DNA from 4 places in the Paenibacillus sp. FSL R10-2748 genome. Region 2 is predicted to be linked to each of the others. Evidence: riboswitches for the same ligand, from Rfam matches in the RefSeq annotation. Region 2 holds a riboswitch; each other region holds the start of a gene.
What was found. Region 2 has a riboswitch for cyclic di-AMP ahead of NSS66_RS19310 (TrkH family potassium uptake protein). Riboswitches for the same ligand answer to the same signal wherever they lie in the genome.
Positions count from the first base shown of each region.

Region 1 (4,570 bases), on a different contig from region 2:
TGAACAACCCGACGGGCGTCCTCATAATCATCCAGTAAGCCAACAGCAATTACAGGTACATTCAGCTTTTCACGGATGGTATGAGCCAAATCCACCTGATAGCCGGCACGCGCAGACGGGCCTCCGCCAGAACCAATCGGACCCTCACCACCAGAAGAGATATGGAAAATGTCCACACCCGCATCACGATATCGTTCCCCTACGCCTGTTATGTATTCCACATTATATCCATCCTCGACGTATTCTTTGGCAGAAATCCGCATAAGCACAGGCATATCAGCAGGAAGAACCTCTTTAACAGCATGTATGACCTCAACACCGAACAGTGACAAATCCTGCCCATATTCATCTTCTCTGGCATTTGTTAAAGGCGAATGAAATTGATGGATCAGATAGCCGTGAGCGCCATGTATCTCGACCGTGTCAAAACCTGCTTCCACCGCGCGGCGCGCGCCTTCTTTGTATGCCTGAACCAGTTCCCTGACTTCAGCTGTCTTTAAGGCGTGCGGCTCTTTAAAGCGTTCGCTAAAAGGAATCGAGGAAGGACCCACAGGTTGCTCAGCATCTTCAGCCTTGCGTCCAGCGTGGCCTAGTTGAATGCCAATTTTGGCACCATACTTGTGAACTTCCTCTACAATCTTACGATATGCAGGAATATGTTCGTCACTCCAAATACCCAAATCACGATCTGTAATACGTCCATCTGGATGGACCGCTGTCATTTCCACAATAATAAGTCCAGTGCCTCCTACTGCCCGGCTCACATAATGGACATGATGCCAATCCGTTGGATTTCCGTCCTTGGCCTCCACGCTGTATTGGCACATCGGGGGCATGACAATCCGATTTTTTAAAGAAAGCCCCTTTAATTGATAAGGAGTAAACAAGTCGGTCACTTTTATCCATCCTTCCTTCAATTCCATGTCTGTATAATTATGAATTGCATCCCCATTATACACCAGCTGTCACGGTATACCGAATTCGTTGTAAGGCTAAAACTTGCGAAAATGCTCCTGTTTTCGGTCATGTTTAAGAGAATATGTACGTTTAGCTCCATCATCTTCATTGATAATCGTTTCATCGTGGACTTCTTTCCAGTCGTTTATGAGCCGAACTTGGTAACCAGCATATTTTTAATAGGACAGGTACATAATAGTCGAGAGCACCACTAGGTATCACTGCACGGAAAGGGGGGATACATATGCCGTACAGGGGAGTGTTGCCAGGCTTGGCACTGTTACTAGCATTTTCAAGTTTACCCGTTCACGCGGATGCGCCTCCCAACATCGGAACGCCCCATCCCAAGGAAGCAACTGTTGCTTCTTCTGTACAACAGAGCATAGATCGAGCAACTCCTACATTAGCAATGCTGCGAAAAAAACATGCGGACATTTTTAAAATGTGCGGCCCACACACCCGCCAAATTGCCCTAACCTTTGATGATGTGCCCGATTCTAGGTATACGCCGCAGGTTTTGGACGTATTACACGCCAATGGCATCAAAGCTACATTTTTCATCGTCGGTCACCGTGCGGAAAAGCATCCGGGGATCATACGCCGTATTATCCGTGAAGGCCATGCTATAGGAAACCATTCCTATACTCATCCGGATTTTAGGAAGGCCACACCAGAACGCTTTCGCAACCAGATTACAAAAACAGAACGTATTTTACAAGCCAGCGCAGGTTTTCGCCCCAAGTTGATTCGTCCACCCTACGGTGAAATCACGGAGCCTCAAATCCAGTGGGCACGTCGTCATGGCTACATGATTGTCAATTGGAATGTAGACTCTCTCGACTGGAAGGGACTAAGTAAAACACAAATTCAGCGCAATGTGATCCCAGCTACTGGGCCTGGCTCTATTATTTTAATGCACGCAGGTGGAGGTCAAAGTTCCAACTTGCAAGGCACTGTCCAAGCTCTGCCGGGTCTAATTCACTCTCTAAAAGCTAAGGGCTACAAATTTGTGACAGTCCCCCGGCTACTCCACACATCGGAACAGAAATAACCATATGTTTAGGATTGAGCTACAAGCTAAAGCAACGTAAAAAGGCTGTCTTACCAGCAGAAGTTTTCTGCTCGTCAAGACAGCCTTTTTTATGGATAGGACCTGATAAGAGTCTGACCTAGTTATATGCGGTAGGATACAGGCATTAAGTTTACATAATATATATTATGTTTAATTAAACCGTATATACGTATAATGCTATTTATCAATAACGTACAGCTTCACATTTTGAAATCCAAAGTCGTTCACAAATGATTTGTTGCCAGGAATAAAGATATCAATCCGTTTTCCTGTAATAGCGCTGCCCTGATCGCGAGCGACAGCTACAAAAGAATGATCCGGCAAACCTGGGTGGGAATAGCCTGTAACCAGCACTTTCGTGCCCATCGGAATGACGTTCGGGTCTACCGCAATTGTACCTAGTTTAAGTGGATTGCCGTAGTAGTCCACTGCTCCCCATTTACCATTCTCATCGGCTGCGGCAGAATACGCAGTAGCCTTAACGTCAACTATTTTGCTATAGTTAAATGTTTTGCCCCACGCTTCAATCGTTGGCCCCTCATTCGCTGGTGCTTTCTCCGTAAGAAGCTGAGGCTTCGAATCCGAAGCTGCATTCACACTTTTTTCACCAGGTACCTTAATTTGCAGACCTGCATATATATTGTTAGAGGCAATGTTTGGGTTCGCCTTCGTCAGCTCGTCCACTGATACTCCATAACGTTGAGCAAGCAAAAAGAAGGTATCGCCATCTTTGGCAGTATGAAGCGAAGCAGCATCCGCTACTCCAGCTGTCTGTGCCAGCCCTGCAATGGCTGCGGCAAGCACCGCAAATTTCATGGTTTTTCCAATATGTTTTAGATGTTTCAAAGATATGTACCTCCTCTGTTATGCCTGCGAAGTTAGCTGTCGGATTCGGACTCAGGAGAAGCCCTATGCTTGTGCAATTCACCCCTAGGCATATTCCATATCGTCTTATGACGTTTCGGAAAGACTGCCGTTGTTACGTCCCCCGCACTTCCCATAGTTTGGGCCCAGCATTCAGCGTTTGTCATAACCGCATGCTGTCCCGGTAAGTTTTGGCTTACTGCATAATATCACAATTTTGTAACCTTATCCGCATGAAAATGTTGGGAACCTTGAACATCATACTATACTCGTTACAATTTTGTCACCAAGAAATCGATATTTGTTACGAAAATATGGTGAAATGGTGACAAAAAAAGAAAAAGCCCTCCGTCAAACGGAGGGCTTTTTTATAGCTCATATCAGCACTTTCTTACAATACTTTGGCAAGAAAATCACGGGTGCGATCATGGCTTGGAGTACCAAATACCTGCTCTGGTGTACCTTGTTCCACAATTTGACCGTTATCCATAAAGATGATTCGATCGCCTACCTCGCGGGCAAAGCCCATTTCATGCGTCACGATTACCATGGTCATGCCGCCTTCGGCGAGCTTCTTCATTACATCCAGAACCTCTCCAACCATTTCAGGGTCCAATGCAGAAGTCGGCTCATCGAACAGCATTACGTGCGGCTGCATGGCCAAAGCACGCGCAATCGCAATACGTTGCTTCTGACCACCGGATAGCTGGTTCGGATAGGTATTCTTCTTATCCTCAAGCCCTACGGTACGCAGGAGTTCTAGCGCAATTTTTTCCGCTTCCTTCCCTGACTGTCTTCTAACCTGCGTTGGTGCTAGCGTCAGGTTCTGCAACACTGTTTTATGCGGGAACAGATTAAAATGCTGGAACACCATCCCCATCTTCTCCCGGGTTACATTAATATTATGACCACGAGCTGTAATCGGCTCGCCCTCAAACAAAATCTCCCCGTCCGTAGGCTGTTCTAGCAGATTCATGCAACGTAAAAACGTACTCTTCCCCGAACCGCTGGGACCGATGATGACGACGACTTCACCTTTGGCGATATCTATATCAATGCCTTTTAAAATCTCATTCTTGCCGAACGATTTACGCAGTTGTTTAACGGTGATCACTGGCTCTCAACTTCCTTTCCCATAAACCCAGCAGCTTAGACAAGCTGAATGTCATTACAAAATAAATAGCGGCTGCGATTACGAACGGACTTAATCCTTCGTAGGTAATGTTCTTAATGACTTGGGCCTGATACATAATATCCACCATCCCAATGGTCGAAATAATGGATGATTCTTTAATGATCGTAATAAACTCATTACCGATAGCAGGCAAAATAGATTTAAACGCTTGCGGTAAAATGACATGACGCATAGCTTTGCCTCGTCCCATACCCAATGAACGGGCAGCCTCCATCTGTCCACGGTCTACTGCCTGGATACCTGCACGGAAAATTTCAGCCAGATATGCCGAGCTATTCAGAGATAATGTGATTATACCAGACTGGAGTGGAGTAAAATTGACACCCAGCGTCAAAGCAACCCCGTAGTGAATAATCATGAGTTGCACCAGCATAGGTGTGCCACGCAGTATCTCTACATAAGTGGTACCTAACCACTCAATGATGCGTACTCCACTCATACGTAGCAAGGATATGATCAGACCAATGATGAATCCGAACAGT
Region 1 covers NZ_JBBOTK010000002.1:100,857-105,426, forward strand. The annotation lists gene NSS66_RS06805 (NADH:flavin oxidoreductase/NADH oxidase) at 1-896, opposite strand, end outside; gene NSS66_RS06810 (polysaccharide deacetylase family protein) at 1,202-2,008, shown strand; gene NSS66_RS06815 (3D domain-containing protein) at 2,207-2,875, opposite strand; cyclic di-AMP (ydaO/yuaA leader) riboswitch at 2,882-3,050, opposite strand; gene NSS66_RS06820 (amino acid ABC transporter ATP-binding protein) at 3,285-4,007, opposite strand; gene NSS66_RS06825 (ABC transporter substrate-binding protein/permease) at 3,994-4,570, opposite strand, start outside.
Region 1: linked by a shared signal. The riboswitch ahead of NSS66_RS06815 (3D domain-containing protein) and the one ahead of NSS66_RS19310 (TrkH family potassium uptake protein) in region 2 are both predicted to bind cyclic di-AMP.

Region 2 (4,570 bases):
TGTATTCTTTGGACAACTCCAAATAATCGAGCAAATTAGGCGTGACTAGCTGATGAGCCACCCGGATACCCATATCCCGTTCTGGATAAATGATCCGGTCCACACCGAGCTTCTCTAACGCACGCCCGTGCAGCACAGATATGGCTTTGGCTACGACTTTTTTCACACCCAGCTCCTTCAGCAAAATGGCGGTCAGGATGCTTACCTGAATGTCATCACCAATAGCAACAATGCCGCAATCGAAATTACGGATGCCCAGTGATCGCAATGAGTCTTCATCGGTAGCGTCCGCCACGACAGTATGTGTCAACATCTCACTCATACTGTCCACCACATCCTCATTCCGGTCAATGCCTAGCACCTCGCACCCCATATCCACCAATTGCAAAGCCAGGCTTGAGCCAAACCGTCCCAAGCCAATAACTACAAACTGCTGCGTTTTCATATCTACTCGAAAACTCCCTTATCTGAATCAATTTCATAAATGAGGATTTTGCAAAAATCCCATAAGCGACTTCCAATGAAGAAGATATAGATCGAAATGGTTTAGTTCGTCTATATCTTGACTTCGGAGCGACTGGTATCGAATTTTGCAAAATCCTGAAATGATTAAACCCACGAAATGTATACTACATATCATGAAATGATTCATCCTATAATCATTTTGCCTTCCGGATGACGATATAATTCTTTACCCTTTTTCGGCCCCAGTGCATAAGCTAGCGTGAGTGGCCCCAGTCTACCTGCAAACATCGTCAGGGTAATCACCAGCTTACCTATGACTGTCAAATCAGGTGTAAGCCCCATCGACAGCCCCACCGTACCATACGCAGACACCGTCTCAAACAAGATCATCAGAAAATGATGATCTTCGGTTGCCGACAAAATCATGGTCACCCCGATCACGAACAGCAACCCCAGCAGTGTAATGGTCAAAGCCTTGTAAATTCGTCCCTGCGCAAGTCGGTACTTGAACAGTACAATATCTTCACGCCCCCGTAGCATCGAAATCACGGCTCCAATGAGCAGCGCGAATGTTGTGGTCTTAATCCCGCCTCCAGTAGAGCCAGGAGAAGCCCCGATAAACATGAGTATGATGATAAAAAACTGCGTAGCCTGCCGCAAGCCTGCAATGTCCAGTGTATTGGCACCTGCGGTACGAGGGGTTACGGACTGGAATAAAGATCCCAGCAGTTTCCCCCCCCAATCAAGCGAGCCAAGAGTCTTTGGATTCGTAAACTCAAATACAAAAATCACGAGCGTGCCGACTACAATCATAGCGCCCGTCATGCTGAGTACCACCTTAGTATGCAAGGAAAGTCTCTTGCGCTTGCGATATTCTGCCAGGTCCGACATCACTACAAAACCAATTCCGCCTGAAATAATCAGGAACATAGCTGTAAAATTAACAATCGGATCATATACATAATCTGTCAGGCTGCGAAAGTGCCCGAATAAGTCAAAACCAGCATTGTTAAACATGGAGATGGCATGCCAAATCCCAAAATAAATCGCCCTGCCTACAGGCATATCAAACGACCAGCGAATCGCAAATATTGCAGCACATACGCCCTCAATGACCAGCGAGTACAGCAGCACCTTACGAATCAATCCGACAATTCCTTCGACAGAGGTCTGATTCATCGCTTCCTGTAAAATGAGGCGCTCCCGTAAGGAAATCCGACGTTTGAACACCAGCGCGATCAAGGTAGCCATAGTCATAAAGCCCAGGCCGCCGATCTGAATGAGCGCAGCGATAACAACTTGACCAAAGGTTGTAAAAAAGGTCCCCGTATCCTTTACGACAAGCCCTGTAACACAGGTCGCGGAAGCGGCAGTAAACAAAGCGTCTATAAACGCAAGTGGCTTTCCTGTTGTATTGGAGATCGGCAGCATTAACAATAAACTACCTATTAGAATGATAATGGCAAAGCCCGCAACGAATATCTGCGGTGGAGAAAGCCGGAGCCAGCTTGCATTGGGATTCATCTATTCATCACTTCTCTCCTAATCCTTAAAACTATAAAAACAGTGATTTAATACGGTGTAAGCCCGCTACGCGTTCCATTTGATCTTCCGATCGTCGTTGCCCCTAATTTTTTTGATTTTTCCAAACCTTTAGTAACTATAATTAGCATTCCCTGAATACAGGAAGAATGCATGTCAAGCACTACTCTGCCCCCTGTGCTATTGGCGGGCAGCAGCGAAGGGAGCAGAATTGTTCTGAAGAAGCGAAGCGTTTGCCTTTATCTCCGGATTTTAACCATTAAAGGGGTTATACAATCAAAAAATCCGGGGATAACAGCAATCGGAAGAATAATCTGCACCCGCAGCGGTCTAACCAATCCAAACACTTTTATACACACAAAAAAAGACACCGGAAAACCGAGTGCCTGACTTGGTTCCTGCTCACAGCCTACGAGGTTAGCTGACGGATTCGGGCAGCACAGTATGCCCTATTTACACATCCAATCCAGCAGGATCAGCTGTAAAATTCACCCCAGTAACATGGTTCCCCCGTTTTCTCATAGAAATTCGGCTCAACTGTATATCATTACCTATGTATTTTATAGGCATTGCCTCAAGATTATAATCCTTCTATATCCAGATCACAAAACCGATTTCGCCGAAAAAACGTGAAATTGGCTTTATTTTGCGAATGGGCATCGTTTAATCGCAGCTTATCTTATTTTATTGGAACTTTAAAGTGCTTTCACTCTATTTTCATGAATATCGCTGGTCTGTTGGCGGGAACCTGTGCAGTATGATATCTTTAATGGATGTTCTTATTTACAGATTAAGGAGGAAACTCATGAATCCTATCGGGAAACCGGTCGTGCTCACGGCCAACTTCAAAAAATTAGGCTTGCTGGGCGGGATTGGCCTGATTTGCTTTTTTATCTTTCAATTGCTTATTCCCTCGCTTAGCAATCCGAGTCCAGAATCAGTAATGAACGCAAAGGTCATCAGCAAACAAGAAGCGGTCATACACGCATTGGACTTTGCCCGCTCCGAGTTGGGCTATACTGAATCACAGCCAGAGGAGCCTGTCGTGACCTATCAGGCCGAAACAGATTTGTACGGTTATTTATCTAGAGAAAAACTGCTTCAACAGTACGACCGTACATGGAAGAAAAATTACCCTTACGAAACCTTTCGGGTTGATCTGCCTGAATCCTCAGCGAAAAGCAAACTGCAAATTCATGTGGATTTATCCACTGGGAAGGTCGTTAGCTTTAAACGGATCACCTCCAGTACCAATTACACACAGGCTGATATTTCTACGGATGAAGAAGCACGTAACAGGCTTATACGTGTAGCTGAGGACGGCATGACGCTTGAAGCCAAGGAGCAGGCGGCCGCAGTATGGGTTAAGCGCTTTGGTTTTAAGCCGTCGGACTTGAAGCTCGCCACCACTGAAAAAGAAGGTGGATTAAAGTATACCGTAGACGATAAAAAAATCGGCGCCTCGGTACTTACATTGGCTTTTACTTTCGAAGACGGTGATGTTCGCTCCTTCTCTCAAAGCTTTTCGGCCCCGTCGTCCTATACCGATTATATCGAAAAGCAAACATTTTGGGCGAATTGGATGACCTATGCGGGTTATGCCCTATTTAGCTTTGTGCTGGGTGTTCTTGCCATTGTGTATGCGTCACTCACCCGACGACATACTTCATTTGTACGCGGCATTGTTCTGTCCGTTATATACTTTATTGCAAGTATAGCTGGGACAATGAACATGCTGCCTTTATTGCAAGCAGAAGCAGGCGGTAAGGGCATGCTTATATTTCTTATGGTGTTCCAGATTGGTGTTACCTTCTTCATGGCAGTAGCGCTCTACTTCTCCTTGGTCGGCGGTGACGGACTTATGCGTCAGGTTGGACTGAATGCATGGCCGCGTGCGAAAGAGCCGGGCTACGGGCTGTATGTGCTTCGCAGTATGTATGTTGGCTACTTGTGGGCCTTTATTTTACTCGGGGTACAATCCATCTTATTCTTTATACTGGAGCGCACATTTAATACATTCTCCACAACAGATGCCACGCAATCCCCTTACAATATGGCTTATCCATGGTTACTGCCGATTATGGCCTGGATGGCAGGTATTGGAGAAGAGACTGTCTACCGTCTGTTTGGTATTCCGATGGTCAAAAAAATAGTGAAAAACACTTTTGTTGCTTGTCTGATCACCACGCTGATTTGGGCACTGGGACATACACTTTATCCGATCTATCCGGTGATTTCCAGACCTATTGAGCTGACTTTTCTTGGCTTGCTGTTCAGTTTTGTGTTCCTGCGTTACGGTTTTATTGCCGCCATGTTCAGCCACGTTATTTTTGACAGCATTCTAATGGGGCTTAGTGTAATGAGTCTGGGAGACACTGTGAATGTGAGCGCTGGTCTATTCTGGATCTTACTTCCAGCCATTGTGGGTTACATCATTTATTGGTTTAGTCCTAAAAAGCCAAATCGAATTATGTTTGAACCTATTAAAAAAGAGGAGCCGTATTCTACGACTCCTCCTCCCGAAGGGCAGCTATAATCTGACGCGCAAGCTTATCCCCAATAG
Region 2 covers NZ_JBBOTK010000006.1:247,916-252,485, forward strand. The annotation lists gene NSS66_RS19305 (potassium channel family protein) at 1-445, opposite strand, end outside; gene NSS66_RS19310 (TrkH family potassium uptake protein) at 649-1,989, opposite strand; cyclic di-AMP (ydaO/yuaA leader) riboswitch at 2,399-2,551, opposite strand; gene NSS66_RS19315 (CPBP family intramembrane glutamic endopeptidase) at 2,813-4,543, shown strand; gene uvrC (excinuclease ABC subunit UvrC) at 4,512-4,570, opposite strand, start outside.

Region 3 (4,570 bases), on a different contig from region 2:
TGCGCTAAGATAGCCGTGAACGGTCTGTTCTACATCGTTTCCGAGGAGGAAGTTAATCCAGGTGTGAACGGTAGCGAGTGTGCCAATCGCATTGTATTGAATGAGTATGCATTCCAACTGGTCAAATTCAAGCCAAGGATAAAGAGCCTTAGCGAGCTTGAGCAGACGCTGACCGGATAGACGAAACTCCTTCACATGCTGCCAGGAGGGACGTTGGGTATGCAGCATCTTATCAATGAGGGCGATCCGCCAACTGTCATTCTGCTGGATGGCGACATACAGACTTTTGATAGCCATGCCGTCAACGGTTGTAAATTGAGGATACAAATCATCCAGCATGTAATGTTCCAGGTCTTGTAGACTGTTCAAATGTCCGTTACGCGATAGTTTCTCCAGTCCGTTAAAACGGGTGAAGCCACCAACAGGTAGGGAAGGGTCCAACAATAATGCATAGTTCAGCAAGCGGTTGCCTTTATGCAAGGTGGTTCGCCTCCTCGAAGTGAATCCTTATGTTATGTTATTTTACTTTTTACTTGGGGATAACGAAAAATATTCGAAATATATGTAATATATATTTACATTTAAATAGCTTTTGTGTCAAATTAAATATTCTTATCGCTCATATATGTTAGTTAAAATAACGTATAAAATAATTATTATATTTTTGTTTACAAATAGTTGATGAGAGAGTATAATAAATCTGTTGCCTCATTACATTATGATTTGCGGTCGTGGTGGAATGGCAGACACGCTATCTTGAGGGGGTAGTGGGCGTACGCCCGTGGAGGTTCGAGTCCTCTCGACCGCATTATATGCAAGACTCAGTTAAAAAAGCATCCTGACACGGTTTACGTGAAGGGATGCTTTTTTTGTTAAGCATTTTTCGTTATATCCTTTAGCCACAGAAGCAACGGTAGACAATAGGTCGTTTATTAACTGATAAAGAAGGATGTCAGTTTTGCTGCAAAAGCTTCTCTATATCTCCCGCCAGCTTATCTGGAGTGGTTTGCGGTGCATAGCGCTTAAATACGTTACCTTCTCGTGTAATTAAGAATTTAGTAAAATTCCATTTGATCGCTTTGGACCCTAATACCCCCGGAGCAGTTTGGGTCAGGTAACGAAATAAGGGGTGCGCTTGATCGCCATTGACATCTGTCTTGGCGAACATCGGAAAGGTAACACCATAATTGATCTGGCAAAACTCGGAAATCTCCTCGCTGGAACCTGGCTCTTGTTTGGCAAATTGGTTGCTGGGAAATCCCAAAATTTCGAGCCCCTGTTCATGGTACTGGTCATATAGCTCTTGTAGCGCTTTGTATTGGGGGGTTAACCCACATTTGCTGGCAGTGTTCACGATAAGCAGAACGTTCCCTTCATATGTGGATAACGGAATTTGTTTCCCTTGCAGGGTGTGCGCATCATATTCATAAACGGTCATAGTATCTCTCCTTATTCAATATTCAGCAATTAAATTGTAAGCAATTAAAAGCAAGGTTGCAAGTCTGGAAAAGCTGTATCAAGCCTTTAGCCGCTGTAAAATCGTATTTTGTTCAAAACAGTAAATCGCACCGCAAATGGAGCGAATTAAGGTGTTTCTTCTTATAAAAGCGGGTTCAATCGGTGTTTAGCTGGTACATATAGCGTATTTTCTTCTCTTTTTACAAAAAAAGGCCAAAAACGCTCTACCCTACGCCAATATTGACATGCTTGTCATTTTCAAAAAGGGATGAAAAACAGAGATTGAATGAGCTGTGAGAAGCATAGTTGCATTGTAAGCGCTATTATTAATATCCTAGGCTCTAAAGGCCGATTTATAACCCCGCAGTTGAGCTTTACAGTCTTCCATGCGCGGGTGTATGATTCAAGACGTAATTTCAAATTAACTTGAATGAAGCAACAACGAAATGTCTATAGCGCTGAATTTTGCAGTTGCAAAAGCGGGGGAACCAATCGAGATTGTACGGCTTCGGAAGCCGTGTGTCTCATGGGGTGAATTTTCAGGTCAAGTGCCAGAAATAGGGCGACTCTCACGTCCGAATCCGACAGCTAACCTCGTAAGCGTACAGGGAGAGGCAACAAACCGCCGTGTGCAGCCATGGTTTATTTTATCATGGATATGTAAGAAGCCGGAGGAAAGCCTTTTTCCTTCGGCTTCTTTTTGTTGTCTTTTTATACCGGGAGAGGAGCTACTGATGGAAGGTCGGTTAATTATTGTCACTGCACCGAATGAAGCGGGCAGAAGTTTTGTGAAATTGCTTATTTTCAAAAAATTGGCGTTTGCAGTTCTCACGAATAGCGCCCAGGAGGAACGACAGCTCAAAAAAATGGGTGTGGAGCACATTGTCCGCATCAATACCATGCAAGCGGGAAAATGGAATTTTCCAAAAAAAGAAATTGGTAGTGTGTATTTGTTCGAGAACAGCTTGAATCTGACGTGCCGTTTCCTGCAAATATGTCGGCCGCTAACATCGGAATCGATCTATGTTATTACGCACGGCTGTAATCCACAAGGAATTTATCGGGGATTGGGAGCGGATCATGTGATCTACACATTGAACGGAGAGGTGGGTTTTCTGCTGAACGGATAAGCACTTATAACATAGTTGTTTTATGATTTTATGATCAAATAAGAATGGCGATCTGAGGACCGATACGGAGGGTATAAACATGATGGATATATACATGCTGCTCGTCATGGCTGTGAGTTATGGAGTGATACTGCTGTTTGTACGCTGGTGTGATGCGCAGACCTCTAAAGGAGGACGAAGAGGATGATCGTTATACTTGGGCTTACGGCTATTGTGTTTATGTATTTAATCTACGCACTCCTGAACCCTGAAAAGTTCTAGTCAGCTATAGGGGATAGAGCGGGCGGGAACAACAGATCTGAATATTAAGCATCATAGGTAGCGGGTTTTCGCAAACGTGTGCACACAATTGGTGCTCTGGAAGCAGATCTGTTGTTCCAAACGCAGGAGCATTTTGAAGGAGGAATAAAGGATGGAGCTGCTTCAAATTGGAATTGTGATCGTCATATTGCTGCTCTTGGTAAAGCCAGTGGGCACCTATATGTATCATGTATTCTCGAATGAACCCAATCGGACGGATCGGATTTTTGGCGGAACAGAAAAGCTGATTTATAAGATTGTAGGATTGAAGAAGCTGGAGAGCATGCGTTGGACTACGTATGTTATGAGTTTCATTGCAACGAATGTCGTGCTTGTGGCGATCAGCTACTTGCTGTTGCGTTTACAGGGAATGCTTCCTGGTAATCCGGCTGGAAACAGTAATATGGAAGCATCACTAGCTTTTAATACGGTAATCAGCTTTATGACGAATACGAATCTCCAACATTATAGCGGAGAAAGCGGGCTTACGTATCTGACACAGATGGCGTTCGTCACGATGATGATGTTCACTTCGGCTGCTTCCGGTTTTGCGGTTGCTGCGGCTTTTATGAGAGGATTGACGCGGCGCGGTGAAGGGATGGGCAATTTCTTTCAAGATTTTATTAAAGCCATTATAAGGATTTTCCTGCCGCTGGCCTTTGTGCTTACGCTGGTGCTGGTTGGATTGAAGGTACCACAGACGCTACAGCCTACGGCGGATCTTACGACGCTGAGCGGAACACAGCAGCAGATTTCTATGGGGCCCATTGCTTCTCTGGAGTCCATCAAGCATTTGGGGACGAATGGAGGCGGTTATGCGGGAGCTAACTCTGCGCATCCTTTTGAAAATCCAAGTCCTTGGACGAACGTGCTGGAAATTTTGGCAATGTGGATAATGCCGGCTTCGTTGCCGTATACCTTTGGATTGTTTGCCCGTAATCGTAAGCAGGGCTGGATTATTTTTAGCTCCATGATGGTATTGTTTCTTATTTTTCTATCTATTACGTACGTGTCTGAAAAGACAGGTAACCCGTTAATCCAGACACTGGGTGTGGATGCTTCTCAAGGAAGCATGGAAGGGAAAGAGGTTCGTTTCGGCATTGGACAATCGGCTTTATTCACTGCGGTCACAACAGCGGCAACGACAGGTTCGGTCAATAATATGCATGATACACTAACCCCACTGGGTGGCATGGCTGCTTTGGGAGAAATGATGCTAAACGTCATTTTTGGCGGCAAGGGTGTCGGGCTGATGAATATGCTGATGTATGCGATTCTGGGTGTGTTTATATGCGGACTGATGGTCGGGAGAACTCCGGAATTTATGGGAAGGAAAATTGAAGGCAAGGAAATGAAGCTGATCGCGATTGCCATTTTGGTACATCCGTTCCTCATTCTCGCCCCAACTGCGCTTGCGTTTATGAGTCATTGGGGATACGACGCGGTCACTAACCCTGGCTATCACGGGTTGACTCAGGTGCTCTATGAATATGCGTCATCTGCTGCAAATAACGGTTCGGGATTTGAAGGTCTTTCGGATAACAACGTATTCTGGAACATGACAACGGGGCTGGTTATGTTCTTCGGACGATATGTATCTATGATTGCATTGTTGGCTGTGGCGGCTTCATTGAATGCCAAAGCACCGACTCCGGTGACGACGGGGACACTGCGTACGGACA
Region 3 covers NZ_JBBOTK010000001.1:989,836-994,405, reverse strand. The annotation lists gene NSS66_RS04715 (urease accessory protein UreF) at 1-462, opposite strand, end outside; tRNA gene NSS66_RS04710 (tRNA-Leu) at 726-808, shown strand; gene NSS66_RS04705 (glutathione peroxidase) at 953-1,438, opposite strand; cyclic di-AMP (ydaO/yuaA leader) riboswitch at 1,905-2,077, shown strand; gene NSS66_RS04700 (hypothetical protein) at 2,193-2,588, shown strand; gene NSS66_RS26805 (potassium-transporting ATPase subunit F) at 2,772-2,849, shown strand; gene kdpA (potassium-transporting ATPase subunit KdpA) at 3,001-4,570, shown strand, end outside.
Region 3: linked by a shared signal. The riboswitch ahead of NSS66_RS04700 (hypothetical protein) and the one ahead of NSS66_RS19310 (TrkH family potassium uptake protein) in region 2 are both predicted to bind cyclic di-AMP.

Region 4 (4,570 bases), on a different contig from region 2:
CGACCATCATTAATTTAAGCTCCACTTCTTTTTTGGATAACCGTTTGAGCTTGTTGGACATCGGATGCCACAGGACATAACCTGTAAAAATACCGAGCAACGTCGCAATGAAGGCTGCTGCAATGGCATGAGAGAGCTTTTCCATGTCACTAAGGTCGGCCAGAGCGGCGATCAGACCTACAACCGCACCGAGTACCCCGAGCGTTGGAGCGTACATACCAGCTTGAGAGAAGATCAGCGCGCCAGAGCGATGTCGGTCCTCGGTAGCATTGATATCCTCCATCAGAACGTCCCGTACGAATTCCTGATCATTTCCGTCAATAATCATTCGCATGCCGCCACGCATAAAGGGATCGTCGATTTCCTCTACCTTAGATTCCAAGGCGAGCAGACCTTCACGACGGGTAATGGATGCCCACTCGGTAAACGTACCGATGAGCTCTTTGCGGTCTAACAGTTTTTGTTCGGTGAAAATAACCTTGAACAGCTTCGGAATCCGTTTGATTTCTGCCATCGGGAAGGCCATAAATATACTCGCTGCCGTTCCGACGAAAATAATCATGTAAGCAGCGGGATTATTGACCAGATTGACGACCGGAGCGCCTTTTAAGATCATCCCGACGACCAGTGACATAATCCCGAGCACAAGTCCGATAATGGTTGAAATTTGCATGATACACCTCATCCATGAGAATAGATTTTGAATCCTTTCATGCCGCCGGGGTCGTCCTTGCCCCAAGCGCGTCATTACAAGACGGATTATAGTATTTATCGACAAAACTCTCTTTTTTGTTAAGTGCGAATTTCCGGTATAATAAGGTGATTATGTATTGAATGGCGGAACCATTGGAGGAAATGGCATGGGAGTAAAGCATGGGCGTGAGTATGAACAAATTTTGAACGATTTGACAGAGGCTGTGGGACGCATCCCAGACAGCTACGAATTTTTCGAGATGGAAGCAGAAGATTGGGACAGGCTGGACCCGGCGGGACGCCAGGAAGTCAATGAAGCTTTGGCAGAAGACTTATTTTATGCACTGGGTACAGAGCCCATAATCACTGTAGGCAGTGGCGTTGTGATCTATGAGCCGGAGCAGCATCGTATCTATGTACTCATTGGAGACGAGGAGCTGACGTCAGTCCCTTTGATTTGAGGTCCGTCTTATGGATTTATCAACGGGGCCGTGGTAATATGTACACCAATATATCGTAGTTTTGGCCGTATTTAAGCGGTCGAAAGGCTTCCGTATAAACGGGGAGGAGTTCGTAACATGCCTTTTACACAAGAAGAGATTGAAGCACATCTGGAGAAACTGGAGGGCTGGGAACTGGAGGAAGGACGTTGGATCGTTCGGAAATATAATTTTTCCAGTTTTATGAAAGGGATTGCATTCGTGGATGAAGTTGCCGCTATATCTGAAGCATTCAATCATCATCCATTTATTACGATTGATTACAAGACCGTGACTCTGCGTTTGACCTCTTGGGACGACGGCGGTATTATGGCCGTGGATATTAAGGAAGCCCAACAATATAATGAAGCTTTTGAAAAAATGCGCAGCAGTCATTGAGCTTGTAATGATCTGTCGTATGATGATAAAAGCGCCTTCGCTATACAACATCGCGGTTGTATGCCGAAGGCGCTTTTATCATAGAACCTGGGTTTGGTGCTCGGGACGATATACCATACAAAAAAACGGTTTTTTGCCATCGGGAGTCTGGCGTTCATAGGTATCTGTAAGCTCAAATCCAGCCGCCTTGTAAGCCCGGATAGCGCGCCGATTCCAAGTGAGTACCTCTAGATCAATTTCATTCTTCGGGTTGCGTCGTTGGGCTTCCTCTGCAATGGCACGGACAAAATCAGCGCCTTTGCCATGTCCGCATCTTTCGGGATGCATTCCAAGACCTAGCCGGGTCACACCGATCATAGGAAAATATTGAGCAAATCCCGTCAGCTTATTCTCTTCATCCAGTACGGCAACATATTGCTCTTGGCGAAGCGTGGGACTTCCAAATTCGACTTCAAGCGCCTTCATTTGTTCCCAGGGGAGCCAACCGTATATATTATAAGGTGGATCATAGCGCCACTCACAGATTGCAGCCGCTTGATGCTCGTCCATCGGTACGATCCGATAGTTGGATATTGAGGCCGGCATGTGTTCCATCCTCCTTTTACAGGTACTTCAATCATTAACAACAGATTGTAGACAAGTTGCAGGGGAATGGCAAGCGTGTTTATTTCATACTCAAGTCGGGTATACATTCAATAAGAAGGAATTACTGCTCATATGCTCCCCCAGCGCTGACGGTAAAACCGACGATGTTCGCTAAAATTGAAACCTTTTGAGGCTTCAGTTCGTCAGTAATGATAATAATTGCTGATGTTGTGGACATAAAAAACCGCAATTCGATTCCGGCCAGAATCAAATTGCGGCTAGGGTTAGCTTGCTGTGCGTTAGTTATTCTACGTTGTCGTCATCAGGAATTTCTGAAGCTACAGAATGGTAAGCGTCTGTGCTCATAATTCTTTTTGCACCGACATAGCGGTTAGCGTAATAATTTTCGTTCAGTGAGCTAACTACTACACCACGTGAAGTCGAGGAGTGGGCAAATTTCCCTTCACCTACGAAGATACCTACATGGGAAATGCCTCTTCCTGTGGTGTTGAAGAACACCAGGTCTCCAGGTCTCATTTCATCGCGGGATACAGAAGATCCCATTTTGAATTGTGATCCGGATTGATGCGGAAGTTTAATTCCCAGTTTGTTGAATACATACATTGTGAAGCCGGAGCAATCGAATCCCTCGAGTGTAGTGCCTCCGCTTCTGTAGCTCGTTCCTTTGGCATCTTGAATGACCTGGTCCATCTTAGAGTCTGCATATGCACTGCCGCCACCGAATGTAAAAGATGTAAAGGCAATGGCAAGACCCATAGCTGCGATCGTTAGCTTCTTCTTCAAAAAAAATATACCCCTTCCAATGCCTGCGAGGTTAGCTTAAGGATTCGGTAGAAGGTTCCCCTATGACCACTCTGTTGCGAGATCAATTCACCCAAACTGGTTCCCCCGCTTCCTAGGTGCCAGGAATTAGGCTTAACTTAAGATGTGCACCTTGGAGAGCAGTATTCACAATAACGTTATTTTTGAGATAAAGGTTACAATAAAGATTACAAAGTTGTTACTATCAGTTCACTGCGATTATTGTAACAAAGACGGCTGGCTTTGGCAAATGTTTCATTGCAAAAAGTTACAAAAAAAATCTGCTCCTAATGTCCAAGGAACAGATGTTGTTAACAGTATTCAGTTATGTGTCGTTTGCGCGGATATGAATCAAGATTTTTCGACAGACGGAAATGAAGTAAAAAACATAAAGGCAGGGCTTAACTTCTACTGGAGATATCGGTATGCCATAGTCTGTACTGCGAACTGATATGCCACAGCCTGACCAGACTAGTAACAAAATGATACGATTGCTGGAGAATGAGCGCCAGCATGCCAGTCCAAATCATCGCCACGGTGCCAAATAGACCGAAGACCAGCAGCACACAAGCACCAAGCAAAAGAGATATACCGACAGCTGGAAGGAGCTGGCGAAAGAAGGCGAGCAGGGACGATAGTATGGCGTGACCACCGACAGTCCCCAGTTGCATATACAGGATGCACTGCCGAATGAACCATCCGTATGCCATCCATCCCATGACATAGGGCAACAAATGCAGCAGATAAGAGGAAGATTGAAGTGCTCCTGCTACAATAGGGTAGAGTCTCGGTACTACCCAAATGGCGGGAAGCAGCAGCAGTCCCAACTCGATGATGTAATACAACAGCGACGACATGCCATGGCGTTTCATACCCTTGAAAAAGGACAGGCTTTGCGGTTCAGTCGCATCGGTATGCAGGCTTTGATATATTCCGGCTCTAATGAAGGGAGTGATCAGTATGCGTAGTACAGTCGCCCCTAGTAGTATCCACAAATACACATGTACTTCCCGGCTGTCCATCAGAGCAATCTGGCTCTCCATCCAAAACAAGGTCTGTCCCAGCTCGTTTTGACCCTGATCAGGATAACGGAGCAGTAGCGGGATAACGGCAGACTGCACCAGCCGATAGAGAAACACCCCCCACAGTAGTCGATACAGAAATAAAATGATAACGATATAGAATCGTATGCGCACCAGCGCCCAGCCCTCTTTTATAACAGTCCGCATCTATAGACACCTCACCATGACAGACTTCCAAGCAGTGTTTCTAACAGCTTGGTTACACTTACATTCCAACGGGTTTGTTGCTTTTCGTCCAATTCGGCTTTTAGGCTATTGTTAATGTGCTTGTTCTCCAGTGCAATGGTATATAGAGGATCAAGGGTTACATAGGAAACGGGAGAAGTACTTTTGATCCGAAAAGTTGTGCTTTTGCCCGCGCCGTCCCAAGCCTTGAATATCGTGGTACCATCCTTGAAGGTAAATTGGACAGGGATCTTGGGATAATCCGCCCCTTTTTTGCTGACCGTCACGACTGCTTCATATCCATTCTCCAGCTTTTGGTTCGTGATATGATCCACCGAAAAGTCC
Region 4 covers NZ_JBBOTK010000015.1:44,872-49,441, reverse strand. The annotation lists gene motA (flagellar motor stator protein MotA) at 1-673, opposite strand, end outside; gene NSS66_RS26065 (hypothetical protein) at 861-1,154, shown strand; gene NSS66_RS26060 (4a-hydroxytetrahydrobiopterin dehydratase) at 1,272-1,571, shown strand; gene NSS66_RS26055 (GNAT family N-acetyltransferase) at 1,650-2,156, opposite strand; gene NSS66_RS26050 (C40 family peptidase) at 2,460-2,960, opposite strand; cyclic di-AMP (ydaO/yuaA leader) riboswitch at 2,966-3,103, opposite strand; gene NSS66_RS26045 (hypothetical protein) at 3,380-4,207, opposite strand; gene NSS66_RS26040 (M1 family metallopeptidase) at 4,219-4,570, opposite strand, start outside.
Region 4: linked by a shared signal. The riboswitch ahead of NSS66_RS26050 (C40 family peptidase) and the one ahead of NSS66_RS19310 (TrkH family potassium uptake protein) in region 2 are both predicted to bind cyclic di-AMP.